DNA from 4 places in the Uliginosibacterium sangjuense genome. Region 3 is predicted to be linked to each of the others. Evidence: predicted binding sites of a transcription regulator. Region 3 holds the regulator's gene; each other region holds the start of a gene.
The links. Region 3 encodes sigma-54, which starts transcription at its own class of promoters, with help from an activator protein. Its sites were predicted from a motif close to TGGCACGCTTNCTGCTNA; they were not measured.
Positions count from the first base shown of each region.

Region 1: metK (methionine adenosyltransferase) is a predicted target of sigma-54. The motif match lies at 3,039-3,056, and genes of this name have one in related genera.
Region 2: xdp1 (exosortase-dependent surface protein XDP1) is a predicted target of sigma-54. The motif match lies at 3,314-3,331, and genes of this name have one in related genera.
Region 4: NMB43_RS03900 (TOBE domain-containing protein) is a predicted target of sigma-54. The motif match lies at 1,520-1,537, and genes of this name have one in related genera.

Region 1 is NZ_CP101132.1:3,626,232-3,633,603, reverse strand. It holds gene nifM (nitrogen fixation protein NifM) at 1-596, opposite strand, end outside; gene NMB43_RS16720 (nitrogen fixation protein NifZ) at 589-1,062, opposite strand; gene nifW (nitrogenase-stabilizing/protective protein NifW) at 1,059-1,391, opposite strand; gene metK (methionine adenosyltransferase) at 1,800-2,966, opposite strand; gene NMB43_RS16705 (lysophospholipid acyltransferase family protein) at 3,189-4,061, shown strand; gene NMB43_RS16700 (CoA-binding protein) at 4,063-4,482, shown strand; gene dapF (diaminopimelate epimerase) at 4,500-5,342, shown strand; gene NMB43_RS16690 (DUF484 family protein) at 5,357-6,007, shown strand; gene xerC (tyrosine recombinase XerC) at 6,026-6,940, shown strand; gene NMB43_RS16680 (3'-5' exonuclease) at 6,960-7,372, opposite strand, start outside.
Region 2 is NZ_CP101132.1:1,025,117-1,032,488, reverse strand. It holds gene proB (glutamate 5-kinase) at 1-884, shown strand, start outside; gene NMB43_RS04690 (porin) at 999-2,132, opposite strand; gene xdp1 (exosortase-dependent surface protein XDP1) at 2,477-3,277, opposite strand; gene prsT (XrtA/PEP-CTERM system TPR-repeat protein PrsT) at 3,445-6,264, opposite strand; gene NMB43_RS04675 (transporter substrate-binding domain-containing protein) at 6,505-7,372, shown strand, end outside.
Region 3 is NZ_CP101132.1:4,012,556-4,019,927, reverse strand. It holds gene recA (recombinase RecA) at 1-343, shown strand, start outside; gene recX (recombination regulator RecX) at 350-808, shown strand; gene lptB (LPS export ABC transporter ATP-binding protein) at 795-1,517, shown strand; gene NMB43_RS18635 (RNA polymerase factor sigma-54) at 1,542-3,047, shown strand; gene hpf (ribosome hibernation-promoting factor, HPF/YfiA family) at 3,063-3,386, shown strand; gene ptsN (PTS IIA-like nitrogen regulatory protein PtsN) at 3,526-4,011, shown strand; gene hprK (HPr(Ser) kinase/phosphatase) at 3,980-4,924, shown strand; gene NMB43_RS18615 (FHA domain-containing protein) at 5,001-5,936, opposite strand; gene ttcA (tRNA 2-thiocytidine(32) synthetase TtcA) at 5,942-6,802, opposite strand; gene NMB43_RS18605 (hypothetical protein) at 7,092-7,372, opposite strand, start outside.
Region 4 is NZ_CP101132.1:849,623-856,994, reverse strand. It holds gene modA (molybdate ABC transporter substrate-binding protein) at 1-651, opposite strand, end outside; gene NMB43_RS03900 (TOBE domain-containing protein) at 692-1,504, opposite strand; gene NMB43_RS03895 (TOBE domain-containing protein) at 1,690-2,115, shown strand; gene NMB43_RS03890 (spermidine synthase) at 2,477-4,525, opposite strand; gene NMB43_RS03885 (THUMP domain-containing class I SAM-dependent RNA methyltransferase) at 4,675-5,823, opposite strand; gene NMB43_RS03880 (CopD family protein) at 5,825-6,268, opposite strand; gene NMB43_RS03875 (SDR family oxidoreductase) at 6,265-7,188, opposite strand; gene NMB43_RS03870 (CDP-6-deoxy-delta-3,4-glucoseen reductase) at 7,217-7,372, shown strand, end outside.

The DNA of each region.
Region 1 (7,372 bases), 390 kb from region 3:
TGACGCGTGGCGAGCGTGGTGAAGCGCTGTGCCTCGCCGCCGCAATCAGCCCTCAGGCGTTCTACGCGGGCATATGCGGCCTGGCGCGTGTTCTCGGAGTAGGCCTCATTCACCGTGATCAGCAGGTGGCGCACCCGCCGCCGCTCAGGTTTGGCCAGGCGTGTCGCGTTCAGGTGGAAGAAGATTTCCACTTCCAGCGCCGACACGGGTGTCGCGGTGGCCGAGACGATCTCCAGTACCGCCTCGACATGCAGTTCGCGCGCGATCTCCTCGCGCAGCGCAGGGAGGTTGAGCCCCTGGGTGCCGAGCGCACGCACGAACTCCAGCTCGGTGGCGTAGCGCGCGCGGATGGTGTCGAGTGCGGCTTCCACGGCGGCGCGCGAGATGATCACGCGGGCGGCCTCGGGCGTCGTCAGCACGCGTGCCTCGATGCGCTGTTGCTCGGCCACGATGCGGTGCACGCGAGCGAGCTGGGTCGTGTCCAGTGCGGCGGGCAACAGCCCGAACTGTGCCTGGGCGTGCTTGAGCGTGAGATAGGGCGTGGGCTGCAGCATGCTGCTCGTGGCCGAGCTGGCGCGGGCGGCGTGCTCAGGCATGCTGCACCTCCTCCTTGGCCACCGGGGAGGGTTCCAGCGCGGCTTCGCGCACGATCAGAGGATGCCCCGGCAGGCCATCGAAATGCACGTGGTAGACGACGCCCCACTCGGTGTCGCGCAGGACCTTGAGAATCTCGCCGCTGCCGCCCGCCGGCACGCGGATCTCGCCATCGACGGCCAGGTCGCGGGTGCAGATGACGCGCTCGCGCGTCTCGAAACGCGTGGGAATCCAGGTGGCGGTGGCGGGGATCACCTCTTCCTCACGGCAACCCACGAGACGGCCGGTGTCGAGGAAGTGCAGCGAGTAGATGACCTGCTCGCCGAGAAAGCTGCCGATGTCGAGCACGGTACCTACGCTGCCGCGTCGTACCAGCAACTCGCCGCGTTCCGCGCCGGGAAAACTGCCGTCGTCGCGCAGGTTGCGGATCACCCGCAGCTCGTCGCCGATGTCGTAGAGGGGCTTCATGTGCTCCTCCGCCCGATGGCGCTGAGCGGCACCGTGGCGATGCCGCGCGCGCGCTTGAAGACGCGGAACACCCCCTCGGTCAGCGCGTCGGAATGTTCGAAGTCGGTGTAGGCCCGCAACAGCGCGGCACGCCAGCGAGCGTGCTCGGGCGTCTCGTCGCCGCGCAGGTAGTCGTGGAAACGCTGCAGGATGTGCAGGCGATTCGTGCGCACCACGGCTGGCGAGTAGGGGATGGCGAAGAAGTCGAGGAAGTCCTCGGCCGACTCCAGCTCTGCCAGTTGCTCGGCAAGCGAATCCGGGTTGTCGATCTTGAGCGTTGCGCTGTCCATGCGGGCCTCGTCGTACATCCGCCGGCGCCGGATGCGCAGGCTTCAGTACGATTCAGCAAGGACGGTGCCACTCCGGCGAGCCGGCCGGAAACCCCTGCCGCATGGGGTCTGGCAGCAAAGCGCGCGGGTAGGCATTGTCCTGCTTGCCGCAGGCGGGAGTGCGATTGTCGTAAACCTCCCAAGTTCGCTGCGTGTGCGGGCGCGGCTATCTCCGCATGTTGAATGCCTGGCCTAGTCCGTCATTCCTGCGACAGCAGGAATCCAGTGTTTCTCGTGGAGATCCCGGGTGGGGTGGTGCCGCTAAAGTCGCTGGGTTCCTGCTTTCGCAGGAACGACGAGACGTATCCCCTGGGCCAGAAATGAAAGGGGCCGCTTGCGCGGCCCTTCGTGACACAAGACAGCCCGGAATCAGAGACCGGCGTCTGCACGCAGCGCAGCCGCCTTGTCCGTGGCCTCCCACGTGAACTCCGGTTCGTCGCGGCCGAAGTGGCCGTAGGCGGCGGTCTTGGTGTAGATCGGACGCAGCAGGTTGAGCGACTGGATGATGCCCTTGGGACGCAGGTCGAAGTGCTTTTCGATCAGCGCCACGATCTTGTCGTCGCTGACCTTGCCCGTGCCGAAGGTGTTGACGTTCAGCGACACCGGGCGCGCCACGCCGATGGCATAGGCCACCTGCACCTCGATGCGCTCGGCTAGACCGGCGGCGACGATGTTCTTGGCCACGTAGCGGCCGGCGTAGGCGGCGGAGCGGTCGACCTTGGACGGGTCCTTGCCGGAGAAGGCGCCGCCACCGTGACGGCCCATGCCGCCGTAGGTGTCGACGATGATCTTGCGACCGGTCAGGCCGCAGTCGCCGTGCGGGCCGCCGACGACGAAGCGGCCGGTCGGGTTGATCAGGTACTTCACGTTGCCCGTCAGCAGTTCCTTGGGCAGCACCGGCTTGATGATCTCTTCGATCACGGCTTCGGAGAGTTGAGCGTGCGACACCTCGGGGCTGTGCTGCGTCGACACCACCACGGTGTCGATCGCCACCGGCTTGCCGTCGACGTACTTGACCGTCAGCTGGCTCTTGGCGTCCGGGCGCAGCCAGGGCAGGCGGCCGTCCTTACGCACTTCGGCCTGGCGCTGCATGATGCGGTGCGCGTAGTAGATCGGCAGCGGCATCAGGCTGGGCGTCTCGTTGCAGGCGTAGCCGAACATCAGGCCCTGGTCGCCGGCGCCCTGTTCCAGGTCCAGGCCTTCGCCTTCGTTCACGCCTTGCGCGATGTCCGGCGACTGGCGGTTGATGGCGGTCAGGATGGCGCAGCTCTTGTAGTCGAAGCCGATGTCCGAACTGTCGTAGCCGATGCGGCGCACGGTGTCCTGCGCGATCTCGCGGTAGTTGATGTGGCCGGTCGTTGTGATTTCGCCCGAGATCACTACCAGGCCGGTCGACACCAGCGTCTCGCAGGCCACGCGGCCGCGCGGATCGACGGCCAGGATGGCGTCGAGGATGGAGTCCGAGATCTGGTCGGCGACCTTGTCGGGGTGACCTTCCGAGACCGACTCGGAGGAGAAGAGATATTCATTGGCCATGATTGCGCTCCAAAAGAAAAACCCCGGATATCGTCGGCGCGGCCGACTCCGGGGTTTCGAGCGGTCGACGCTTTAGCAGTATTTTTGCGTTCCGTTTCCGGCGACGCCCGCCCTGCAAGTTGTCTTTAACTCGGCGGTCATGGACAAAATTATCCTTGCAGCTTGCCGCCATGGCAAGCCCATGCCGGATAATTCGTCCTTTCGTCTGTCTTGTCCGCCATGCTGACCCGCCTTGTTCTCGCTTTCATCTGGTTGCTGCACTGGTTGCCCTTGCCTGTTCAGGCCGCGTGCGGCTGGGTCTTGGGCCGGGTGTTGTACTTCCTGGTGGGCTCGCGCCGGCGCGTGGTGCTGACCAATCTGCGCCTGTGTTTCCCCGCCTTGTCGGAGGCGGAGCGTCGCCAGTTGGCGAAACGGGTGGTGGTGGCGGTGATCCGCTCCATGCTGGAGCGCGGCATCATCTGGTGGAGCTCGCCGGCGCGCATCCGCCGCCTGGTCGAGATGCGCGGACTGGAGAAGCTGCAGGCGCTGCGCGACGCGGGGCATGAAATCATCATCCTGCTGCCACACTTTGTCGGCCTGGACATGGCCGGCACGCGCCTGAACCTGGAGATCGACCTGGTCACCATGTATTCGGCACAGAACGACAAGCTGCTGGAGAAGATGCTGCTCCACGGCCGTACCCGCTTCGGCAAGCAGGTGCTGGTGTCGCGCCAGGAAGGCGTGCGCGCGGCGGTCAAGGCGATGCGTGGCGGGATTCCGATGGGCATCCTGCCGGACATGGATTTCGGCCCCAAGGAGTCCGTCTTCGTACCCTTCTTCGGCGTGCCGGCCGCCACCATCCCGGCCGTGCCGCGCATCGCACGGCTGGCCAAGGCGACGGTGATCCCGCTGGTGGTGCGGCAGAAGCCCTGGGGGCAGGGCTACCTGGCAGAGTTCCGCGAGCCCTGGGCCGATTACCCGACCGAGGATGTGGTGGCGGACACGGCGCGCATGAACGCCTTCATCGAGGCCGAGGTGGCCCTGCAGCCAGACCAGTACTACTGGGTGCACAAACGCTTCAAGACCCGCCCCGAGGGCGAGGCCAAGGTGTATTGAGATGAGCTTCCGCAACCCGTCCGAGGGCGACATTGCCGAGCTGCTGCGCAAGGTGCGTACGGTGGCCGTGGTGGGCCTGTCGCCCAACCCGGCGCGGCCCAGTCATCGTGTGGCGGCCGCCATGCAGCGCCAGTTCGGCTGGAGGATCGTGCCGGTGCGGCCCCTGGTGACCGAAGTGCTGGGAGAGCCGGCCTACGCCTCGCTGCGTGACATCCCGTTTCCAGTCGACCTGGTCGATGTGTTCCGCGCGGCTGACCAGATCACGCCCATCGTCGATGACTGCATCCTGATCGGTGCGCCACGCCTGTGGCTGCAGGACGGCGTGGTCAATCCGGCCGAGGCGTTGCGCGCGCAGGCTGCGGGCATCCAGGTGGTGATGGATCGCTGCGTGTGGCGTGACGCGGTGCAGTTGCTGGTCTGACCTGCGATAATCCACCGATGAAACTCCGCTTCACCAAAATGCAGGGCCTGGGCAATGACTTCGTCGTCATCGACGCGATCAACCAGGCCGTCGAACTGAGCCCGGGGCAGGCGCGCCACCTGGCTGACCGCCGCTTCGGCGTGGGCTGCGACCAGATCCTGATCGTCGAGCGGCCGCACCAGGCCGGCGTCGACTTCCGTTACCGCATCTTCAATGCCGACGGCAGCGAGGTCGAGCAGTGCGGCAATGGTGCGCGCTGCTTCGTGCGCTTCGTCGTCGACAAGCAACTGACCACCAAGGCCGAGATCCGCGTCGAGACCAAGTCCGGCGTGATCACGCCGCGCCTGGCCGAAGGTGGCCTGGTCACGGTCGATATGGGCGTGCCGGTGTTCGAGCCGGCGCGCGTGCCCTTTGTGTCCGATTCCGCCGCCGTGGTGCAGCCGCTGGAGCTGCCGGATGGCACGACGCTGGCGATCACCGCCGTCTCCATGGGCAACCCGCACGCGGTGCAGGTGGTGGCCGACGTCGATGCGGCACCGGTGACCGAGCAAGGGCCCTTGATCGAACATCATGTGCGCTTCCCGGCGCGCGTGAATGCCGGCTTCCTGCAGGTGCTGGACGAGCACGCCATCCGCCTGCGCGTGTTCGAGCGTGGCTCGGGCGAGACCCTGGCCTGCGGCACCGGCGCCTGCGCCGCCGTGGTGGCGGGTATCCAGCGCAATCTGCTGACTTCGCCGGTACGCGTAGCGACGCGCGGCGGCGAGCTCACCATCGCCTGGGCCGGCCCCGGCATGCCGGTGCAGATGACTGGTCCGGCCGTTTCCGTCTTCGACGGCGAGATCGAACTTCCTTCCATTTGACCCACGGCCCCGCCATGAACCCACAAGACGTCGTCCAATTCCTGCGCGACAACCCCAGTTTCTTCGACGAGAACGCCGAGCTGCTGGCTGACCTGTCGGTGCCGCATCCCACTGGCGGTCAGGCCATCTCGCTGACCGAGCGCCAGCTGCACGCGCTGCGCGACAAGCTGCAACAGGTGCAGGCCAAACTGGCCGAGTTGGTCGGCTTCGGCGAGGAGAACGATGCGATCTCGGAAAAGGTGCATCGGCTGGCGCTGGCCTTGCTGCGTGCGGAGGGCTTCGAGTCGGTGGCGCAGGCGATCTACACGCATGTCCAGGAAGACTTCGCCGTGCCGCATGTGGCGCTGCGCGTGTGGAACAGCATCCTCAAGCGCGATAGCGCAGAGTTCATCGAAGTGACCGAGGACATGCGCTTTTTCGCCGCCGACCTGAGCCGCCCCTATTGCGGCCTGGCCGCGCATCCCGAGGTGCTGGGCTGGTTCGGCGAAGCGGCGCCGCATCTTCGCTCCATCGTCATGATGCCGCTGCGCCGTGATGCTCAGGTCTTCGGCATGCTGGTGCTGGGCTCGGAAGACCCGCAGCGTTTCTTCCCCGACATGGGCACGCTGTACGTCGAGCGCATCGGCGACCTTGTGTCGGCCTCGCTGCTGCGCCAGATCGGCTGAGCGCCGGGCGGTCGCGCGATGACTGAACCTGCGCCGCAGCCCACCGAACTGCCGCCCGAACTGAGGGCCTATCTGGACGCGCTGGCCACCCAGCGCCGCCTGTCCCCGCACACCCTGCGCAATTACCGCGGCGACCTGGAGAAGCTCGTCGAGCTGGCCCAGGGGCGCCCCCTGATCAGCCTGCGCAGCGCCGACATCCGCCGTTTTGCCGCCCGCCTGCATGCCGGTGGGCTGGGCGCGCGTTCGCTGGCGCGCACCTTGTCCGCCTGGCGCGGCCTGTACCGCTGGTGGATGCGCAAGGGCCTGGCCGAGGACAACCCGGTGCAGGCAGTGCGCCCGCCGCGCGCGCCCAAGAACCTGCCCAAGGCGCTCTCGCCCGACCAGGCCGCGGCCTTGCTGGATGCCCAGCCGGATGATGTGCTGGAGCTGCGGGACCACGCGATGTTCGAGCTGTTCTATTCCTCCGGGCTGCGTCTGGCGGAACTGGAGGCGCTGGATGTCAGCGGAACGTACTCGGTCGAGCAGGGCGAAGTGACCGTGCTGGGCAAGCGCAACAAGATGCGCCGTGTGCCTGTCGGCGCCAAGGCGCTGGAGGCCCTGTCGGCCTGGCTCGCGCTGCGACCGATGCTGAGTGCGGCAGAAGAGCCGGCGCTCTTCGTGAGTCGCCTCGGCACGCGCCTGTCGGCCGGCATGATCCGCCGTCGGCTGGCGCGCTGGGCCGAAATGCGCGGCGTGCCGGTGCACGTGCATCCCCACATGCTGCGCCACAGCTTCGCCTCGCACATGCTGCAGTCCTCGGGCGATCTGCGTGCGGTGCAGGAGCTGCTGGGGCACGCCAGCATCAGCAGCACCCAGGTCTATACCCATCTCGATTTCCAGCACCTGGCCAAGGTGTATGACGCGGCGCATCCGCGCGCAAAGAAAAAGGAGTGAGGCGCGAGGCTACGCTGCGCTAGGTGCCGTGGTTGAGGCGCAGCCAGGTCAACTGCAGCATCCGTGCATCCGCACTGGCGCGGTGGCGTGTGCTTCGCTGTTCGCGCTGGATGGTGGCGCGTGTTTCGTTCCACTGGTTGGCGTGTTGTTCGTCCATCAGGCTGGCGAGGTGTTCCAGGCGGAAGCTGGGATAGCTCTCCGTGACGGCATACAGCACATTGAGCCAACTGTAGTCGTGGTACCAGGCATCCGAATACACCACCTGTCCGCGCAGGCGCTGGTTGAGCAACAGCACCACCTCCTCGGGAGGGCGGCCGTGCTCGTACAAGGCTTCGCGGGAGATCCCATGAACCCGCTCCGCGGACTCGTCCCACTGCGTCCACTCGGGTGCGGGCTGGATCAGCGTGCAGAAACTGCTGCCGTCGGCCAGCG
Region 2 (7,372 bases), 1.5 Mb from region 3:
CCGCCGCAGCAGTGGGTCAGATGGGACTCGCGCAAGCCTACGACAGCGCATTCGCGGAATTCGGGCTCCATACCGCACAGATTCTATTGACCCATGCAGACCTGGCTGACCGCCTGCGTTATCTCAACGCGCGATCCACGCTCGCCACGCTTCTCGACCTGGGTGTCATTCCGGTCATCAACGAGAATGACACCGTTGTGACCGATGAAATCAAGTTCGGTGACAACGACACCCTGGGTGCGCTCGTTGCCAATCTGATCGAAGCCGACGCCCTGATCATCCTCACCGATCAGAAAGGCCTCTACACGGCCGATCCCCGCAAGAATCCGGAGGCACGCCTGATCTCTGAAGGCCGGGCCGAAGACCCAAGCTACGAAGCCATGGCCGGCGGTGCCGGCAGCGGCATCTCACGCGGCGGCATGATCACCAAGATCAGAGCAGCCCAGCGTGCTGCACGCAGCGGAGCCCACACGCTGATTGCCAGTGGTCGGGAGCACGACCCGCTGCTGCGCTTGGCCGCTGGCGAGAATCTGGGCACTTTGCTCTACGCCACCAGCACGCCACTCGCCGCGCGCAAGCAGTGGCTAGCCGACCACCTTCAGCTTGCCGGCAGTTTTTCCCTAGATGCCGGCGCCGTACAGGCGCTACGCGCAGGGGCCAGCCTGCTTCCGATTGGCGTTACGGCGGTGGAAGGGGAATTCGAACGGGGCGCGGTCGTAGCCTGCCTGGACACGAATGGCCAGGAGTTGGCGCGTGGCTTGAGCTGTTACTCCAGCTCCGAAGCACGACGCATTGCTCGCCATCCGAGCAGCGACATCGAGACGCTGCTGGGCTATATCGAGGAACCCGAGTTGATCCATCGGGACAATCTCGTACTTCGCTGACTTTGTCCCTGGCGCTGTTGAAGAAGTAACGCCCTCAACGCCCTCTTCTTCACTCAGGCACAAAAAAAGGGCACCCGAAGGTGCCCTTTCTCAGCTCAACTGTCTTGCGACAGATTAGAAGCTGTGGCGGATAGCCAGTTCCAGGCCTGCCTGGTTGTCTTCGCCGTTGGCGAACTGGTCTTGCTGGCGGTCGTACTTCATGTTGGCCATGAGGATCGTACGCTTGCTCAGCAGGTGCCAGTAGCCCAGACCGATGTGGCTGTAGTCGGACAGGTCGGTCGAGGTCTTCACATTGGTCGTTGCATTGGTAGCGACGGTAGTTTCCGTGCCGCGGCCGATGTTGGCCAGGATCACGCCCTTGCCGACCGGCACCTTCACACCGATCTGGTAACGAACCATTTCAGCGCCTTCGTTGTCGATACCCAGGGCGGAGTAGCCCTTGGAGATCGCGTAGCCGCCGAACAGGTCGAAGGAACCGAAGGCGTAGCCAGCGGTCAGGTAGGTGGTGTCGTACATGCGGCCCTTGACCAGCGCGCCGCCGCCGGCGTCACCCACGTCCTTTTGATAGACCAGCTCGCCACGGAAGCCGCCCAGACCCAGCTTGCCGCCGAGGGCGTAAGCAGCCTTGCCGCCAGCAGCTTCTTCGTTGAAGCTGTAGGTGGCGATGGCTTGGAAGCCACCCCAGACCGGCGAGTCGTAACGCACGGAGTTGTTCCACAGGTTCACGACCTTACCGCGACGCGAGCCGAACGAACCGATGGTGTCGCCACCGAAGGACTCGTAACCGCCGGAAGTTGCACCGCCACCACCGTACAGGGCGTAGCCCACGGAAGCGTTACGGCCCAGGTAGACCTTGCCGAAGCCGCCCGACAGACCAACCCAAGCCTTGTCCTTCCACTGGGTGTTGGTGGCCGAAGCACCGGTCACCACAGCGACGGTTTGCGTCGAGGTGCCGTTGGAGATCGAACGGGTCGAGGTGCTCACCGCCGGGTTCGGGTCGGTGTTGCCGTTGTCCAGCCAGAAACGGTTTTCCAACTGGAAGAAGGCCTTCAGGCCGCCGCCCAGGTCTTCTTCACCCATCAGGCCCCAACGGTTGCTCGACTCTTGCTCCAGCACGGAACCCTTGTCGTCGTTGGTCAGGTTGGTGTACGCCATGTCAACGCGGCCGTAGACGGTCACGTTCGACTGTGCGAAAGCGGGGGCTGCCATCAGGCCGGCGACAGCCAGCGCGATCAGTTTCACTTGCATGGAATTCTCCTCATAGTTTGAAGATCAGGCTGGCGTACCCAGGTTTGCCACGCCTGCTCACCCCCCGCGGACGGGGAGTTGCGGCGATTGTGGCGCTGGACCCGAGGCAAATGTGGGAATTCGTATCGTCGAAGCGCGTATACCGGATCTTTTGTTGCGGATACGCAACACAGCCTTTGGCGACGCCAGTCCCGATGAAGACTCGGCCAGAGCAGGCGCTCGCTGCAAGCGATCCAGCCAATCCCAATGGCGACGTCGCATCCGGGCAACAGGCCTCGCCACCACCCACGCACAAACAGAACGGGCACCCGAAGGTGCCCGTTCTGTGCAAAGAAAGTAAGGACTCAGCGACGCTGGCGAGACCAGAAAAGTCCGGCCAGTGCGATCCCGAGCAAGGCCAGCGGTGCCGGTTCGGGTACGTCCGTCGTCGTCGGGGTCGTACCGGTCAGCGATGCGATCTTGATGTAATCCTTGCTGGAGTCGGTATTGGCCCACACGCTGCTGTTGGCCGCGCCAACCAGCCAGTACATGGAGGTCGTGGAGTTCGTCCCACTCTGGTTAGTAGCATCCCCTGCCGTATTCCAGGCGAGGTTGCTCAGCTTGCTGGTCAGAGTCCAGCCACTGCTGACCAAGGAGGAATAGGTCTTGCCCTTGAGGATGGTGTTGATGTCGGCCGGACCGGTGCTGCCGGTATAGGCCATCACGAACAGGTCGCTGTCGCCGGAACTCCAGCCGATCGTGACGTCTGTCAAATTCACGGCCTTGCCGAAGCTGAACAGGACGGAGTCGAAACGGGTGGCAGAATCAACCGAGTGTTCCGGACTCACGCCCTCGTCACTATCACCTGTAGAACTCCCGCTCAGGCAACTGGTTCCGTCGCAGTCCCTGTTCTGCACGCCAAGACCGCCGGTATAGGCACCGACATAGCCGTCTTCAAGTGCGGTGTTGGTTGAGCCAACCGTGTTGGACCACGCCGTTGCGGTCACGGAAACTCCGTCAGCCGTCCAGGTACGGTTGTTACCATAGCCGTTGATGACACCGCCTTGCGTGCCGCCCGAAGTGAAGTTCCAAGTCGTTGCGCCCAGCGCGGCCGGAGCTGCAATTGCTAGCAATAGGGCCAGAACGAGTTGAGCGGGGTTTTTCATTGTGGAACTCCAGCAGAAAGGCGTTTTTCAGTTCATTAAGCAAACCCTGTTCCACCAAAAAAAAACTTCAAATATGTCAGTGCTTTACACAAACCCACACCCCCTGTAGAAGGTGGGCTGTAAAAAGCACCGACAGCACCAGAAATGAGTCCTGCGGTAAACGCTTATCAGATCCCGAGCTCACGTCGGAGCACAGCCACCGCGTCCGGTGCTTCGAACTTTGCCTGAGCCTGGAACATGGGCTGCAACTCGGCTTTCGCCTCTTCCTTGCGCCCCAGGCGGGCCAGGGTGAAGGCGAGGTGGTGGCGCACGTCGGGGTTCTGGGGCAGACGTAGCCGCGCGTCGCGCAGCAGGCGCAGCGCCCGCTCATAGTCTCCTGACTGGGCCAGGGCCCAGCCGTAGGTGTCGATCGCGTCGGGATTGCCGGGGGCCGCCTTCCAGGCACGCTCGGCCACCGCGACAGCCTGCGGGTCCTTCAACCGGATCAGGATGTTCGCGAGGTTGTTGAGGAAGACCGGATTGTTCGGGTCCACCTTGAGTACTTGTTCGTACTGGGTGCGGGCGACAGTCCAGTTGCCGGCACGCATGTGGGATTCGGCCAGCGCCGCGCGCACCGCGACGTCGCCCGGCCGCTGGGCCAACCAGGACTCCAGGGCCGCCAAGGCTTGGCGGGTGTCGCCCACGAGCAGCCAGGCGTGGGCCACGCGCTGGACGTTGATCGTGGTGGGGTCGCGCTCGAGCGCGCTGCGATAGGCAACCGCCGCCGCCTGGTGCTGGCCACGGGCGGAAGCGGCGTCGCCCGCAATACGCCAGCCTTCGGCACTGGACGGGTAGCGGGCCTGGATGTCCCGCGCGATCGCCTCGGCCTTGCCAATGTCGCGCCGGCTCAACTCGGTGTCCGCCTGCAGCGACAGCGCGGCAAGGTCTTCGGGGGCGACGGCCAGCGCTTTTTGGGCGTTGTAGGCCGCACCTTCAGTGTTGTTGACCATGAGCTGCATACGCCCGATGCGGACCTGCAGTACCGGGTTGAACTCCGCCAGACGCGTCATGTCCTTCATGGTCTGGATGGCCCCCTTGTTGTCGCTCGAAGCGATCTGTACGCGGGCCTGGGCGGCCAGCGCATCGAGATTGTCCGGTACGCGCGCGACCAGATCCCGCGCCAGCTTGAGGGCTGGCTCGTAGGACTTCTGGGTGAGGAGGATGTCGATCAGGGCCACCCCGGCCGTGACATCCCGCGGCTGTTCATCCACCACCTTCTGCAGCCGGCGCTGGGCCTCTTGCGACCGGCCCATGCGTTGTTCGAGCAAGGCCAGTTCGTACTGCGCCAGGGAGTTCTGGGGCTCCGCCGCAACCAAGGCGTCAAGGCGCTTGCGGGCCTCGGCCTGCTTGCCTTCCGCCTGGTCCAGGCGCGCCAGGTTGAGCGTCACGGTGCTGAACTTCGGTTCGCGCGCCAAGGCTTGTTCATAGGCCTTGCGCGCACCGACGCGATCACCTGCAGCCCCCTTGACCACGCCCAGCAGGTTGAGTGCCGCCAGGTTGTTGGGGTCGCGCTTGAGCATGCTGTCGACGACCTGGATAGCCTTGGCCGACTGGCCCATCCGCATATGCAGGCCGGCGAGCATGAGGCCGATGGCGGCATCGCCGGGTTTGCGCCGGAATGCCTCTTCCATGCTCTTGAGCCCTTGCTCGCCTTTGCCGAGATTCAGCAAGCCCTGGCCCAGAACGGCCTTGACCTCGGCGGTATCCAGGCCGGCCTTGGCCGCACGCTCGAGGTAGTCGGTGGCCTGTACGTAGCGCTTCTCAGCCATGAGGATGCGCCCCTTGAGGAACAGGGCCTGACCGTCACCCGGCACGTCCCGCAAGGCGGGATCCAGGGTATTGCTGGCGCTCGCCAGGTCGCCCTGATCGAAATAGATCGAGGCCAGCAGCTTGCGCGCGGCGGCATGCCGGCCATTCCGGCCGATGATGGTGTCGAGGTAGGCGCGTGCCGCGGTGAAGTTGCCGAGCCCGTGATGGGCGGTCGCCCCGAGCATCAGGAACTGCTCCTGATTGTTGATCCATGCCCGCGGCATGGCATCCACGACCTTGGCGACCTCGCCCAGCAGGCGCGCGACCTCCGCGGAGTTGCCCTTGCGTCCTGCCAGTACCGCGCGCAGGTAGTTGGCACGGGCTTCGGCCGGCACCTGCTGGCGCAGGGCATCGAGATCCTTCTCGGCATCTGCGTCGCGCTGCAATTCAAGGTAGATGGCGACGCGCGCCAGGCGTGCGTCGATGTGCTTGGGATTGGCCCCCAGGGCCTTGCTGTAGTGGTCGAGCGCCTGCTTCAAGTCGCCACCGATATGCGTCACCGAGCCCTGCAGATACCAGGCGTCGGCGTTCTGCGGTGCGAGTTGCACCGCCTTGTCGATCAGGGCCTTGGCCTGGGCCAATTGGCCACGCGCAAGCAGGATCGGGGCTTCCGCCACCAGTGGCACCGGGGAGTGTGGGTCGAGCTGGCGCGCACGCTCGAAGCTAGCGGTGGACTGCGCCAGTTCGCCCAGCTCGAAATGGGCGACCCCGCGCAGGGCAAGCACCTCGACCTGAGCCGGTACGGGCAGGCCCTCTGGGCTGACCCGATCCAGCAATGCCCGCGTCTGTCCCATCAGCAACAGGGACTTGGCCAGAGGGACGGCGACTTCGCTTCGGCTGACCCCCAGGCGCAGAGCCTCGCTGAACGCCACCTCGGCCGCCAGCACATCGCCAGTGCGCAGCAACGCATTGCCAAGCAGTACGTGCGCGGCCAGCAGCTTGTTGTCCTGCTGCAAGGCGTTCTTGAGCTGGATGATTGCGCCGCTGAGGTCTTCCCGCTTGTAGCGGCTCAGGCCGTCCTCATAGAAGCGCGCGGCCTTGTCGGGATCCGCCGCCACGCCGCCCGGCGCACCCAGCATCAGGCCGAGAATCAGGAGGCTACGGGCAACCTGGCGTGTCATTTTCGGCTGGGTGAACATGGGATACATCCAATAGCGTGGATCAAGGTGGCGAGTATAGTGCGGCGCTATGACGACGCGCGTGACGGCTTCCCCACCGTACGCTGCGTCGCGGTATCGGCCGGCGACTCAAGTCGCCGCCTTGCGTTGCCGCAATATTGGTTTCGACGGATAGGCTTCATCGAGGGAACAGGCCCGCTTCTGGCTTATCCTCCGCAGTTGCGATCCGACGCACCTTAGGCGTTTCTCATGGAGGTTCACATGTTCAAGAAGTACTGTCTCCCGGCCCTGTTCCTGGGCCTGCTGTCCGCCGGCGCGCTGGCACAAGATGCGGGCACGCTGAAGAAGATCCAGGACACCGGCACGATCACGCTGGGCATCCGCGAGTCCTCGTTCCCGCTGTCCTACCTCGACGCCAGTCAAAAACCGATCGGTTATCACATCGACATCTGCTATGCGATCGTCGACGCGGTGAAGGCACGCCTGAAGAAGCCCGACTTGAAGGTGGCCACCCAGGCAGTGACCTCGCAGAACCGCATCCCCTTGATGGTCAATGGCACCATCGATCTGGAGTGCGGTTCCACCACCAACAACGCCGCCCGCCAGCAGCAGGTCGCCTTCGCGCCGACCACCTACGTCACCAACGTGCTGATGGCAGTGAAGAAGTCTTCCGGCATCAAGAGCCTGTCGGAGCTCAACGGCAAGCCGGTCGCCACCACTACCGGCACCACCAGCGTGCAACTGATCCGCGCCCACGAGAAGGGCAAGAACCTGGACATCAAGGAGGTCTATGGCAAGGATCACGCCGACTCCTTCCTGATGCTGGAGACGGATCGCGCCGTGGCCTTCGTCATGGATGACAACCTGCTGATGGGCCTGATCGCCAACGCCAAGGCGCCGCAGGACTACGCCATCGTCGGCGAGTCGCTGTCGGTGGAGCCGATCGCCATCATGCTGCGCAAGGATGATCCGCAGTTCAAGGGTCTGGTGCATGCCACGGTGACCAGTCTGGCCAAGACCGGCGAGCTCAACAAGCTCTACGCCAAGTGGTTCAACTCGCCGATTCCGCCCAAGGGCGTGAACCTGAGCGTGCCGATGAGCGACATGCTCAAGGCCGCGATCGCGCAGC
Region 3 (7,372 bases):
CCGCCGCACTGGCACGATCAAGAAGGGCGAGGAAGTCATTGGCTCCGAGACCAAGGTCAAGGTCGTCAAGAACAAGGTCGCGCCGCCGTTCAAGGAAGCCCACTTCGACATCCTCTACGGCGAAGGCATTTCGCGCGAAGGTGAGATCGTCGACATGGGCGTCGATCACAAGTTCGTCGACAAGTCGGGGGCCTGGTATGCCTACCAGGGTGAGAAGATCGGCCAGGGCAAGGACAATGCGCGCGAATTCCTGCGCGAACACCCCGAGACTGCGCGCGAGATCGAGAACAAGATTCGCGAAGCCGTGGGTGTGGCCGCCATGGGAGTCGTGGCGGCCGAATAAGCCGTGATGAAGAAAGCGCCGGCCGCTTCGCTCAAATCGCAGGCCCTGCGAATGCTTGCCACGCGCGAGCATTCGCAGCATGAGCTGCGACGCAAGCTCAAGGCGAAGGCGGCGGAAGGCGAGGATGTGGAGGCGGTCGTGCAGCGCATGGTGGAAACCGGGCTGCAGTCGGATGAGCGTTTTGCCGAGAGCTTCGTGCGTGCGCGTGGCGAGCGTTTCGGCAGCGGACGCATCCGGCGCGAGCTGGCCGAGCGTGGCGTCAGCGCCGAGCTGGCCGGCGAGGCGCTGGCCGGTCTGGCAGGAGATGAATTGAGTCGTGCGCGTGGCGTGTGGGCGAAAAAGTTCACGCAGGCGCCGCAGGACGCGAAAGAATGGGCGAAGCAGGCACGCTTCCTGCAGTCGCGTGGTTTTTCGTCGGAAGTGATACGCAGGATTTTGAAAGAACCGTTCGATGAGTCTGCTTAGGGTGTCCGGCCTGCGCAAACGCTACAAAGCGCGCACGGTGGTCAAGGATGTGTCGTTCCAGGTCGGCAGCGGCGAGGTGGTCGGCCTGCTGGGGCCCAATGGCGCCGGCAAGACCACCTGCTTCTACATGATCGTCGGCCTGGTCCGCGCCGATGGCGGCAGCGTGCAACTGGACGCCACCGAGCTTGGGCACCTGCCGATCCACAAGCGTGCGCGCATGGGCTTGTCCTACCTGCCGCAAGAGAACTCGGTGTTCCGCAAGCTCACCGTGGCGGAGAACATCCTGGCCGTGCTGGAGCTGCAGAAGCTGCCCAAGGCGGTGATGCAGGAGCGCCTGGACGAGCTGCTCGATGAGCTGAACATCGGCCACCTGCGCGACACCCAGGCGATTGCGCTGTCGGGCGGCGAGCGTCGCCGCTGCGAGATCGCCCGTGCGCTCGCCACCCAACCCAAGCTGATCCTGCTCGATGAGCCCTTTGCCGGCGTCGACCCGATTGCCGTGCTGGAAATCCAGAAGATCATCAACTTCCTCAAACAGCGCGGTATCGGCGTGCTGATCACCGATCACAACGTGCGCGAGACGCTCGGCATCTGCGACCATGCCTTCATCATCAATGCCGGTGAGGTGCTGGCCGGTGGCAAGCCGAACGAGATTGTGCACAATGACCAGGTACGCCAGATCTACCTGGGCGAACATTTCCGTCTCTGAGCGCGCCTGGCTGCAACCCTGTCCATGAAGCCTTCCCTCCAGCTCCGCCTCTCGCAACAACTCGCGCTGACCCCTCAGCTGCAACAGTCCATCAAGCTGTTGCAGCTCTCCACGCTGGAGCTGAACCAGGAAATCGAGCGCATGCTGCTCGACAACCCGATGCTGGAGCGTGATGGGGCGGAGGATGAGGCGGGCGAAGTCGTGGCCGCCCCCGAGGTGACGACGACGGCGGAAGCCACCGAGGCGGACTACGCCTCGGCCGAACGCAAGGCCAACGGGGAGGAGGATTTTGAGCCGCCCTCCACGGTCGAGATGCCGGACACCATCAACGAGGCCTACGACTCGGCCTCCGACGACGACCTGGGCGAAGCCGCCGAATGGCGCAGCGAGGCCGGCAGCGGGCGTGGCAACGATGACGACGACGAGTCGGATTTCCAGGAATTCCAGGCCGCCACCACCAGCCTGCATGATCACCTCAGTGCGCAAGTCTCCCTGATGCCCTTGTCGGACCGTGATCGCGCCCTGGTGCGCTTCATGGTCGAAGCACTGGAGGACGATGGCTACCTGCAGCAGAGCTTCGAAGACCTGCTGCCCCTCATTCCCGAGGAGTGGGAGGTGGAGGTGGAAGAGCTGGGGATCGCCCTGCATCACGTGCAGAACCTGGACCCGGCCGGTGTCGGCGCGCGCAACCTGCAGGAATGTCTGACCCTTCAGCTACGCAATCTACCCGTCACGCCCAGCCGCGAGCTGGCGCTGGGCATCGTCGATGGACTCCTTGAGCAACTGGCCGCGCGCGACTTTCAGAAGATCAAGCGCCGCCTGGGCTGCAGCGACGACGCGCTGCGTGCCGCCCAGGAGCTCATCTGCAGTCTCAATCCGCGCCCAGGGGCCCAGTTCGCGGCGCTCGATGCACGCTACATCGTGCCCGACGTGATCGTGAAGAAGTATCGCGGCAACTGGACGGCCAGCCTCAATCCGGAGGCGATGCCGAAGCTCAGGATTCACCGTGTCTATGCCGATATACTCCATAACAACCGTGGTGCCAGTGCTTCGCTGTCCGCGCAGTTGCAGGAGGCGAAGTGGCTGATCAAGAACGTGCAGCAGCGTTTCGACACGATTCTGCGGGTCTCGCAAGCCATCGTCGATCGCCAACGCCAGTTCTTCGACTACGGTGAAGTCGCCATGCGACCACTGACCCTGAGGGAAATCGCGGAAGAACTCGAACTGCACGAATCCACCGTCTCACGCGTGACCACGCAGAAGTACATGGCGACGGCACGCGGCATTTTTGAACTGAAGTACTTCTTCGGCAGTCACGTATCCACCGATACAGGCGGTGCCTGCTCAGCCACGGCGATTCGCGCGCTGATTCGCCAGATGGTGGGCGGGGAGGATCCAAGGAAACCCTTGTCCGACGCCCGTATTGCCGAAGTGTTGGGCCAGCAGGGTATCGTGGTGGCGCGACGGACGATCGCCAAGTACCGTGAGTCGCTGAATATCCCGCCGGTCAGTCAGCGCAAGTCGATCTAACCAGAGGAGTACGGTATGAACCTCAACATCACGGGCCATCATGTCGAAGTGACCGCCGCCTTGCGCGAATACGTCACCAGCAAGCTCGATCGCGTGATCCGCCACTTCGATCACGTCACGGCGACGCATGTCATCCTCTCGGTGGAAAAGCTTCGGCAGAAGGCCGAAGTGACCCTGCATGTGCGGGGCAAGGACATCCATGTCGAATGCGACAATGACGACCTCTACGCGGCTATCGACGCCATGGTGGACAAGCTCGACCGCCAAGTCCTCAAGCACAAGGAAAAGACTGCTGACCATGGCCACGCCGGCATCAAGCAACAGGCGATCGGCTCGTAACACACTGCACACGGCGGTGCTGCACTCGGACATATAATCCTGTCGAACTGCAGCCGGATCTGCCGCCCCGAGGGCGGCAGATCCGCGCCGGCGAATTTCCAGTCGTGGCGGGCGCAGTCGGCCCGATGCCTACCCCAGCATGAACCTGATCTCTCGCATCCTGCCCTCCGCCAACATCCTGGTTGCCTGCACTGCTGGCGACAAGGCGGGTGTATTCCAGCAGGCCGGCGCCTTGTTCGAGGCCAGCCACAGCCTGTCGCGCAAGGTCGTGTTCGACGCCCTCATGCAACGCGAGAAGCTGGGCTCCACCGGGCTGGGCCAGGGCATCGCGATCCCGCACGGCCGCATCAAGGGGCTCAAGGAGGCCGTGGGGGCCTTCGTCCAACTGGCGCTGCCGATCGAATTCGACGCGCCGGACAATAAACCGGTCGATCTCGTGTTCATCATGTTGGTGCCGGAACAGGCCAACGAAAGCCATCTGCAGCTCTTGTCCGAACTGGCGCAGATGTTCAGTGACCGTGCGTTCCGCGAGAGTCTGGCAGACGCGCAGGATGTGGCGACGGTCGCCACTCTCTTCGCCGGATGGGATCCCCATGCGACGCACGAGCATCGCCCAGCTGTTTGAGGCCAACCGGACGGCCCTGCGCCTGCGCCACATCGCAGGCCGGCTCGACAGCTATCTCACCGTCACCGACAACAAGGTGTGGCCGGCTGACCTGGTGGGCCACCTCAACCTGATCCACCCCAATCGCCTGCAAGTCATGGGCGAGGCGGAGTTCGCGTGGGCACGCCGCCAGGCGCGTGACAAGCTGGAGCATCACCTGCTGGGCATCCTTGCGTCATCGCCGCCGGGCGTGATCGTGGCCGACGATTGCGAAGTGCCCGACATCATCCGGCGCAACTGTGAGGACGTGGGCGTGCCCTTGCTGGCCTCGCCACTGGAATCCGCCCGCGTCATCGACGTGCTGCGCGCCTACCTGTCGCGCAAGCTGGCGGAGCGCGTTTCCCTGCATGGCGTGTTCATGGACGTGCTGGGCGTCGGGGTGCTGATCACCGGTGATTCCGGTGCCGGCAAGTCCGAATTAGCGCTGGAACTGATCTCGCGTGGCCATGGCCTGGTGGCAGACGACGTGGTGGAGATCTCGCGCGTCGCTTCCGGCGTGCTGGAGGGGCGCTGCCCCGAAATGCTCAAGGACTTTCTTGAGGTGCGCGGGCTGGGCATTCTCAACATCCGCACTATCTTTGGCGAGACGGCCTGTCGCCGCAAGATGAAGCTCAAGCTGATCGTCCACCTGCAGCGGCGCGGTGCGCGCGACGACGAGCCCTTGCGCCTGCCGCTGGACGACGAGGACCAGGACATCCTGGGCGTGCCGGTGCGCCGCACGGTGCTGCCGGTGGCGGCCGGGCGCAACCTGGCGGTGCTGCTGGAGGCTGCGGTGCGCAACACCATCCTGCAGTTGCGCGGCATCGACTCCACGCAGGAGTTTGTGGAGCGGCAGCGCCTGGCCCTGGATCAGGAAGACCCCTTCGAACACTGAGGACCAGGCACAGCGACAAACAACGAAGCCGCGGAGTACGCGGCTTTGTTGTTTGTCGTCTGAAGTATCGCTTCTCTTACTTGTTCCCGATGTCGAACAGTGCGGCCTCGACGCCGATCTCTTGTGGTGAGTAACCGAAGCCGATGCGCCCGCGTTCGGGCAGCTGACATTCGCTGCGCTTGAGGATCACCTCCAGCCCATGATCGTCGACCAGGTAGGTGCCATTGGTGCTGGTGTCGATCAGCATGTAGGTGCCATTGCGGAACTCGATGCGGGCATGGTGACGCGACGCACGCCGGTCGGCGATGACCAGGTCGTTGCCTTCCTCGCGCCCGGCCAGCATGACCGGGTGGGTCTGCGACACGATGTAACTGGCGCTCTGGTGGCGCAGCATCAGGCGGGTACGCGGGGCGCTGGAGATCGGCGCGACGGAGGGCGGGCCGGCATCGGCCGCGACAACCACATCGCTGAAGTTGGTCTGCGAGCGGCTGAAGAAGGGCGTGTTGTGCTGGCTGGCACGCATGCCCGACACATCTTCGCGTAGCTCATACACGGCCTTGCTGTCCACTGACAGTGCCTGCTGTGTCGTGATCTGGTTGCGGATCGCTTCCGACAGTTGCTCGGCGGCCTCGCTGCTGATCAGGATCTGGTCGCGCCCGGCTGCGGCCAGCAACTGGCCGGCGTAGCCCGTGGTGCTGTCGGCGTCGGTCGGGCCGGCATGCACGCCGATGCGCAGGGCCAGCGAGATGCCGGATACCGGGGGCAACTGGCTGACGCGTTCGCGCATGTCGTTGGCGGCCAGCACGGCGTTGTCGCAACGCGAGAAGCCGACCACCAGGCGCTGGCCTTCGGTGACCAGGGTGTGGCCGGCATAGGCTTCGACCGCGCGTGCGGCGCGTGCGCGGCCACGCTCGATGGCGCGTTCCGCCTCGCGTACGCCCAGCTTCTGGGTTAAGGCCTCGGCGCCGGTCAGTTCGGCGACCAGCACGCAGGTGGCGGCCGGGGGACTCATGGTGTTCAAAGCGGCTCCGACTCAATCAGTACATTGTCTTTATCCCGGCTCATCCAGTGCACCGCGGCGGCCGGTTCGGGTGAAGCACATACCTCTGCTTCATCGAACACAATGTCCCCTTCCTTTAGGGTGGCCTCGCGGGTCAGCCCCTTGTAGTCGAACAGATTGCCATCCGCGAGGTGGCTGGGCACTACGTTCTGAAGGGCAGTGAAGATCGAGCGCAGGCGCTCCGGGTGCGTTGCATCCCACGTCTGCAGCATGGCCTTGATCTGTTTGCGCTGGGCATTCTCCTGCGAGCCGCACAGATTGCAGGGGATGATCGGGTAGGCCATGGCACGCGCGAACTTTTCCAGATCCTTCTCGGCGCAATAAGCCAGCGGGCGGATCACCATGTGCTGGCCGTCGTCGCTGAGCAGCTTCGGGGGCATGCCCTTGAGCTTGCCGCCGAAGAACATGTTCAGGAACATGGTTTCGATGATGTCTTCGCGGTGGTGGCCCAGGGCGATCTTGGTGGCGCCCAGCTCACGCGCGCAGCGGTAGATGATGCCGCGACGCAGGCGCGAGCACAGCGAGCAGGTTGTCTTGCCCTCGGGAATCTTCTCCTTGACGATGGAGTAGGTGTCCTGGGTCTCGATATGGAAGTCGACGCCGATGGATTCGAAGTAGCGTGGCAGCACGTCTTCCGGGAAACCCGGCTGGCGCTGGTCGAGATTCATCGCGATGAGCTTGAAGTCGATCGGCGCGCGGCGCTTCAGTTCGAGCAACAGGCTCAACAGGGAGTAGGAGTCCTTGCCGCCGGAACAGCACACCATGACCACGTCGCCATCCTCGATCATGGAATAGTCGACGATGGCCTGGCCGACCATGCGCAGGAGGTGTTTCTGCAGGCGCTGGGCGTGGCCCGAGAGTTCGGGGCGGGAGAGGCGGGTCGTGTCCACGAGGTGTATGTCCGGTGCGAAGCTGGCGATAGGATTATAGGGCTTGATGCGGCGCACAATCGTGCCCGCCGTCACGCCTGCAAGGTGGCACCTGCAGGGACTCTACGCCGCAGGCGGGCAGCCGCCGCCCGCCAACCGACGCATGGAGTCTCCGCCGCCAGTGGGCGGCGCATGATGCCGTGGATCCGTACGAGTGAGCGTAGAAATCTGTGACGGGTCAGCGCTCGGCCAGGGCCGGCAGTTGCTTGAGCTGCTGGTGCAGGGCGATGCCGTACTTCTCCGACAGACCCAGGCGCAGGCGCAGCGGGAAGCCATCCTCCTTGCGCACCCACAGCTCGAAGCTGCCGCCGTCGGTACTGGGCCGGCGCGTCCAGTGGGTGGCCGCGATCTTGCGCCCGCCGACTTCCACCTGGTCGTCGCGCGGATCCATGACCAGCAGGCGGGTGGACAGTCCGTCGGTGGCGGCGATCGTGACGCTGCCACGCGCGGGCGGTTGGC
Region 4 (7,372 bases), 1.3 Mb from region 3:
ATTGTTCAGCAGGATGGCGTCCTGCTTGATCTGCGGGTAGTCCGCCTGCGGCACCACCCAGGCCGAACCGCTCTTGAGCGCGCCGCTCTCCCACACCTGCGACAGGGCCACGAAGCCCAGCTCGGCATTGCCGGTGCTGACGAACTGATAGGCCTGCGAGATGTTCTCGCCCTGCACGATCTTGGGCTGCACGGTCGCCAGCAGGCCCAGCTTCTTGAGCACTTCGACACCTGCCGCGCCGTAGGGCGCCGTCCTGGGGTTGGCCAGGGAGAGCTTGGCGTAGTCCCCCTTCTTCAGCACTTCGCCCTTGTCATCCACATAGCCCGGCTTGGCGCTCCACAGAACCAGCTTGCCGATGGCATAAGTGAAGCGGGAGCCCTTGACGCCGGCGCCTTCGGACTCAAGCTTGGCGGGGGTTTCATCATCGGCGGACAGGAAGACTTCGAAGGGCGCGCCGTTCTTGATCTGGGCATAGAAGGCGCCGGTCGCACCGGTCGACACCACGGCCTTGTGGCCGGTGTCGCGCTCGAACTCGGCGGCGATCTTCTGCATCGGCGCGGTGAAGTTGGCGGCTACCGCGACCTTGACTTCATCGGCATAGACGGGGGTAACCAGGCCGACAGCGGCCAGCAGGGCGACAAGGTGTTTCATGGCAGAACCTTTCGGGGTGAGGCAGGGATAAACATGACAGTCAGTCGAAGGAACACAGCATCACGGTCGAGGCCTTGAACACCGCGCAGGCCTCCACGCCTTCGCGCAGCCCCAGTTCGGCCAGCGACTCGCGGGTGATCAGCGCGCTCACGGTGCGCCCGCCCGGCAGTTCCAGCACCACGTCGACCGCCACCGGCCCTTCGTGGATGCGGCTCACCGTGCCCCACAACTGGTTGCGTGCGGACAGGCGCAGGCGGCGATCGGTCATCAGGATCACCGAGGACGCGTTGACCCAGGCGTGCAGCTCGCGGCCCAGTCCAAGCTGCAGCTGCTCGGCACCTTCGCGCGAGATCTGCGCCACGACCTCATTCATACCGTCGAAGCGGATGCCGACCTCGAAGGTCACCTCACCGGCTCGCAGCGTGGTGATCGGGCCGACGAACTGGTTGCGCGCGCTGGGCGTCACCCCCACGCTGCGCATCAGGCGGCGCAGGGCTTGCGGGTCTTCGCCACCGGCCTCGTTGAGGCTCGCGGTCACACGATCCAACGCCAGTTGGTATTCGGCCTCCATCGCGCGGTAGAGCGCGATCACCCGCTTGCCATAGTCGGTGAGCAGGGTGCCGCCACCGTTGCGCCCCCCGACCGCGCGCTCCACCAACGGACGCTCCGCCAGGTTGTTCATCGCGTCGATGGCGTCCCACGCGGCCTTGTAGGACAAGGGCACTTCCTTCGCGGCCTGCGAAATCGAACCGCACTGCTCAATGGCCTCCAGCAGCCGGATGCGGGTGTCGCCGAGGAAACTGCCACTCGCCAGATCCACGCCGAAACGGCCAATCATGCGTAACGACTTCATAACGGATACTTTCCTCTAGCAGACAGCGTTATATTTACACATAAATAACGAAATAACGTACAGGACAGTTCGGATGCAGCGTGCCCCGTCGAGCGCTGTGGTTGAAACGTCGCATGCCAGCCCCATACAGTCGGCGACGTGGAATCACCACGTCCGTCACGTTCATCCGCGAAAGGTTCGTAGTCATGAAGATCAGCGCACGCAATGTTTTCGAGGGCACGGTCAGTGCCCTCTCCACCGGCCCGGTCAGCGCCGAGGTCGAAGTCACCACGACGGGGGGCGACAAGCTGGTCTCCACCATCACCCAGGGCAGCGTGAGCGCACTTGGCCTGGCCGTCGGCCAGCCAGTCACAGCCCTGGTCAAGGCTTCCAACGTGATCGTGATGACCGAGGGCGACGGCCTCAAACTGTCGGCCCGCAACTGCCTGGCCGGCACGGTGAAGAAGCTGGTGCAGGGCCCGGTCAGCGCCGAGGTGGTGATCGGCCTGCCGGGCGGGGCAGACATCTTTGCCAGCATCACGCGCGATGCAGTGATCGAGCTGGGCCTCAAGGAAGGCTGTCCCGCCACCGCGGTGATCAAGGCCTCGGGCGTGATTCTCGCCGTCCGGTAAGCGCCCGGCCGGGCGTGCAGCAAGCCCCCGCTTCATTGCACGCCCAGCCTGCGCAGCCCCAGGAAGACCCGCAGCGACACCGCCCCCAGCACCACAGTCAGCCCCGGCTCGCAACAGGCTCGCCACCTGGCAGTCTTGAACATGCTCGCTCCCTTGCGCCCCACGCACGCTATTTACTTGCTGATACAGCGAATAGCGTGCCAGGCATGGGTTTGATGCCACCCGCGGCGCGGTGGCCGGGCGTGCCAGCACCTTGAGACGCAAAGGAGCCGCGGCAGAGCAGACAGGCGGGCTGTGTGTTACGTCGCCTTTACGACAAAAAGGGGCTGACATGCCCCCCACGGCGCGATCAGCCGCGACGCTACTTCAACACATCAAACAGGTTGTTGAAGTCGTCGCTCCACACCCCCAACTGCGGCATCGGCGCGACCGGCGTGCTCGCCCGCTGGATGGGTGCCTGCGCCAGCGTGCGTGGGTCTGGCGCGACGAGCACCCAGTCGGTGGCGCTCAGTTGCGCGGCCGGCGGGTCATCGCGCACGAAGGCGAAGGCCAGGCCTCGCGCCTGCGCGATGTTCTGCACCACCGGCGCCAGCCACAGGTAGTGGTTGGTGATGTGGAAGGCGATGATGCCGGTCGGTTTAAGGTGCCGCAGGTAGGCTGCCATCGCCTCGTCGGTGATCAGGTGGACCGGGATGGAGTCGCCCGAGAATGCATCGACCACCAGCACGTCGAAACCCTGCGCTGGCTCGCGCTCCAGGGCCAGGCGCGCATCCCCCAGCACCGTCTCGATACCTGCCGCGCTATCGCGCAGGAAACTGAACTCCTCGCGCGCCAGGGTGATGACATCCGGGTTGATCTCGTACAGCCGGTAGCGATCGCCGGCCTGTCCGTAGACCGCCAGCGTGCCCGCACCCAGGCCGATGACGCCCACCGCCTGCGGCGACTGGCGGGTATGCGCGAGCGCCAGGCCCACCCCGGAGGTCGGGCCATAGTAGGCCGTCGGTTCGCGTCCGCGGTCTGCCGCCAGGATCTGTTCGCCATGCTTGACCGAGCCGTGGAACAGGCGACGCACCGGGACGCCCAGGTCGTCGCGCTGCAAGTCGGCGGTGATCAGGGTGCCGTAGAAGCTGCGCGTGATGACGCGGCTGTCGGCATAGTCGTACCTGATCTGCAGGTGCAGGCACCACCCCGCCAGCACGGCCAGCAGCAGCGCGGAGACGCGCGCGAAGCGCAGTCCGCGCAGCAGGAACACGGCCAGCAGCGCTGTCACCACCAAGCCGATACCCAGTTCGTAGTAGGCCGGCAACACGCGCGGCGCCACGAGCCCCACAGCGATGCCGCCGGCCGCCCCGCCAAGCGAGATCATCAGGTAGAAGCGTGTGAGATGGCGCGGGCCGGGGCGCTGCCGTGCCAGTTCGCCGTGCAGGAACATGCACAGGGCAAACAGGCCGGCGACATAGACCGGCACGGCGACCTGGATGTCACGCCCCACGCTGCCGTCGTACAGGCCATACGCGCACACGAGCAGCAAGCCCCCGGCCACAGGCAGGAACAGGCCGCGCCGGTACCAGCGATCGCTCTCGAAGCACAGCACGAAGCTCAGCAAGTAGAGACTCAGCGGCAAAACCCACAGGAAGGGGATCGCCGCCACGTTCTGCGTGATGTGGTTGGACACTGCCAGAAGCAGCCAGGACGCCAGGGCTGCCGGCAGCAGCCAGCCCAGGTAATCACGCCAACCCGGATCCCAATCGCCTTCCGGCGCATGCTCCCGCTCGTGCCGCGCCGGCGCCAGCGCATGACCACGAAGGGCGTAATACAGAGTGGCGCCGCCGCACAGCAAGACGAACAGTGCGTACAGCAGCGACCAACCCTGCGCCTGTTGCAGGTTGCCGGCATGACGTTCGATCAGCACGGGGTAGCACAGCAGGGCCAACAGGGACGCCAGGTTGGACAGGGAGAAGTAGCGATAGACATGGCGGCTCAGGTCGAGGCGCGCCAACCAGGCCTGCATCAGCGGCCCGGTGGTCGACAACAGGAAATAGGGCAGGCCGATGGTGGCCAGCAACAGACGCAGGATCAGCCAGCCCGGCTCCTCGTCGCCGGCCGGCTTCCACTGCGCCTCCACCACGATGGGCAGCAAGGCCAGGCTCGCCAGCAACAACACGCCATGCAGCAGCGCCTGCAGGCGCGGTGGCAGCGCCCGCGTCAGCCAGTCGGCATAGGCATAGCCGGCCAGCAGCACGAGTTGGAAGAAGACCATGCAGGTGGCCCATACCGCGGCCGAGCCCCCGAACCAGGGCAGGATCTGCTTGGCGATGATGGGCTGCACCAGGAACAGCGCGAAGGCGCTGCTGAAGATGGTACCGGCGAACAAGGCCAGCGGCAGGCTACGCGCCAGGGTTCCACGCATCGGAGCAGCTCCAGGTTGGGGCGAGGGGGACGACAGGCTGCAAGTCATGGCCAGTATAGGCAATGCTCGCTTGTCGGCGGCAAAGAATCCCCCCGTCCACTCCGGGCGGCCGTCCGCGCGGCAAACCGGCGCGCCCCGGACGCGGCGGGTCAGCCTCGTTCGCGGTTCTGCCCGGCCACGATGCGGTATTCGTAGAGGCGACAATCAAGGTCGCCATTCATCAAGGGGGTGCGCTTGCTGGCCTTCAGGCCGATGCGCTTGGGCAGTTCGGTATCGGCCGACAGCAGGTAGCAGTTCCACCCGGCGTAGTGCGCCTTGAAGGCGTCGCCAAGCTTCGGATACCACTCCGACAATTCCTCTCCGCTGCCCAGGCGCACGCCATAAGGCGGATTGGTGACCATGACTCCGTCGTCAGCCGGCGGGTCCAGATCGAGCACATCGCTGTCGATGACCGCCACCGCGCCATGCAGGCCCGCCGCATCCAGGTTGGCCTCGGTGGCGCGCACCTGGCGCGGGTCGATATCCGCACCGAAGATGTCGAGCTTGCGGACCGGTTTGCGCTGTTGCTCGGCAGCGCTGCGCACACGCCGGTACTCACCCGAATCAAAATGACGGAGACGCTCGAAGGCAAAGCGGCGACCCAGACCAGGCGCTACATCGAGCGCCATCTGCGCCGCTTCGAGCAGGAAGGTGCCGCTGCCGCACATGGGGTCGAGCAGGCTTTGCCCGGGTTGCCAGCCACTCAGCCGGATGATGCCGGCGGCCAGGTTCTCCTTCAGCGGCGCTTCCACCTTGGCCTGCTTGAAGCCGCGCTTGTACAGCGGCTCGCCCGAGGTATCGAGGTACAGCGTGCAGGTCTCGGCCGTGAGGAAGGCATGCACCCGCACATCCGGCGCCTCGGTATCCACGCTGGGGCGGCGGCCGCTGATGGTGCGGAAGTGGTCGCACAGCCCATCCTTGATGCGCAGGGTCACGAAGTTCAGGCTCTTCAGCGGCGACTTGATCGCGGTGACGAATATGCGGATGGTTTCATCCGGCGTGAACCATTTGGCCCAGGTCGTGGCGTAGGCCAGCTTGAAGATCTCCTCCTCGCTGCGGTAGCGCGTCTGCCCGACCTTCCACAGTACGCGCGTGGCGATGCGGCTGTGCAGGTTCACGCGCCAGGCCAGCGGCCAGTCGCCCTCGAAAGCCACGCCACCCGGCACACTGCTGATCTCTTGTGCGCCCAGCGCGCCCAGCTCTTCGACCAGGAAATGCTCCAGCCCGCGCGGGCAGGGAGAAAAGAAGATTTCGGCCATGTCAGAAGGGTTTCACGATGACGAGGATCACGATGGCCAGCAGGAACAGTACCGGCACCTCGTTGAACCAGCGGTACCAGACGTGGCTGCGGGTGTTGCGCCCGGCCTTGAAGTCGCGCAGCAGGCGGGTGCACCAGCCATCGTAGCCGGACAGGAGCAGCACCAGGGTCAGCTTGGCATGCAGCCAGTGCTGCGACAGCCAGGCACTGGCCGTCTCCATGCCGCCGCTGAAGATGATCGCCAGGCCAAAGGCCCAGGTGCCGATGTGCAGCGGGATGGAGAAGCGCTTGAGGCGCGTCGCCATGCCCAGCAAGCGCTGGTACTCGGCGCTCTGCGCATCGCTCACCGCCGCGAGGTTGACGTAGAGGCGTGGCAGGTAGAACAGCGCGGCGAACCAGCTCACCACGAAGAACACGTGGATGGCCTTGAACCACAGGTAATTCATGCAATCTCCTCGGAAGACGGCGTCATGCCGCCGAAAACACGCAGCGCTTCAACCACGTCCGGCCACTGCGGTTGCCAGCGCAGCTCCCGCCGGGCGCGCCGGTTGCTCAGGCGACGCGACTCGGACATGAAGGACAGGGTCGCCGGCCCCAGGCGCGCGGCACATTCCTCACGGCTCGCGCGCGGCGGGCGCGCCAAGCCGAAGGCGTCGGCCATCGCGTCGTAGTAGTCCCCCATGCGCAACTCGGCGTCGTCGCAGATGTTGTAGCTGCGCCCGTTGGCGCCGCGGAACATGGCCAGTACGCAGGCATGCGCCAGGTCGTCGGCGTGGATGTGATTGGTATACACGTCCTCCTCCGTCCGCAGCACCGGATCGCCGCGCCGCAGGCGCTCCAGCGACAGGCGATCCGCCGCGTAGATGCCCGGCGCACGCAGGATCGACAACGTGCAGGCCTGCCGTGCTCCGCGCTTCACCGCGCCTGCCTGGCGACGTACGAAGGCGCGCAGGCGGGACTCCGCCGTCACCCGTCGCTGTGCCCGCGCGGTGGTCGGTCGGCAGGGCCTGGTCTCGTCGATCCGCTCGCCCCGACAGTCGCCATATACCCCGCTCGTGCTGATGTACACAAGGCTGCGTGGTAGACTGCCCCGCGCTACCAAGGCCGCCAGCAGGCGTCGGCTGCGCGCATCGCCCCGGCCCTCGGCGGGTGGCGCACTATGCAGCACGATGTCGGCCAGGCCGGCGATGCGGCGCAGGCTGCGCGGCGAGTCCAGGTCTCCCGGAATGGGTGTGACACCCAGGGCGCGGAGAGCCTCGGCCCGCTCGGGTCGGCGCACCAGCGCATACACGCGACAGCGTTGGGTCAGCCAGGGTAGCGCGCGCTGGGCAACGTCGCCGCAGCCCACGATGAGAACTCGTTTCATTCACCGGATTATTGCACGCCCGCCCATCATGTCGTTCCAGGTCACCCTCAAGCCCAGCGGTCATCAGTTCAACGCCGAAGAAGACAGCAGCCTGCTGCTTTCCGCGCTGGAGGCCGAGCTGATCGTGCCCTATGGCTGCAAGGACGGCGCCTGCGGTTCATGCAAGGCGAAGCTCCTGTCAGGT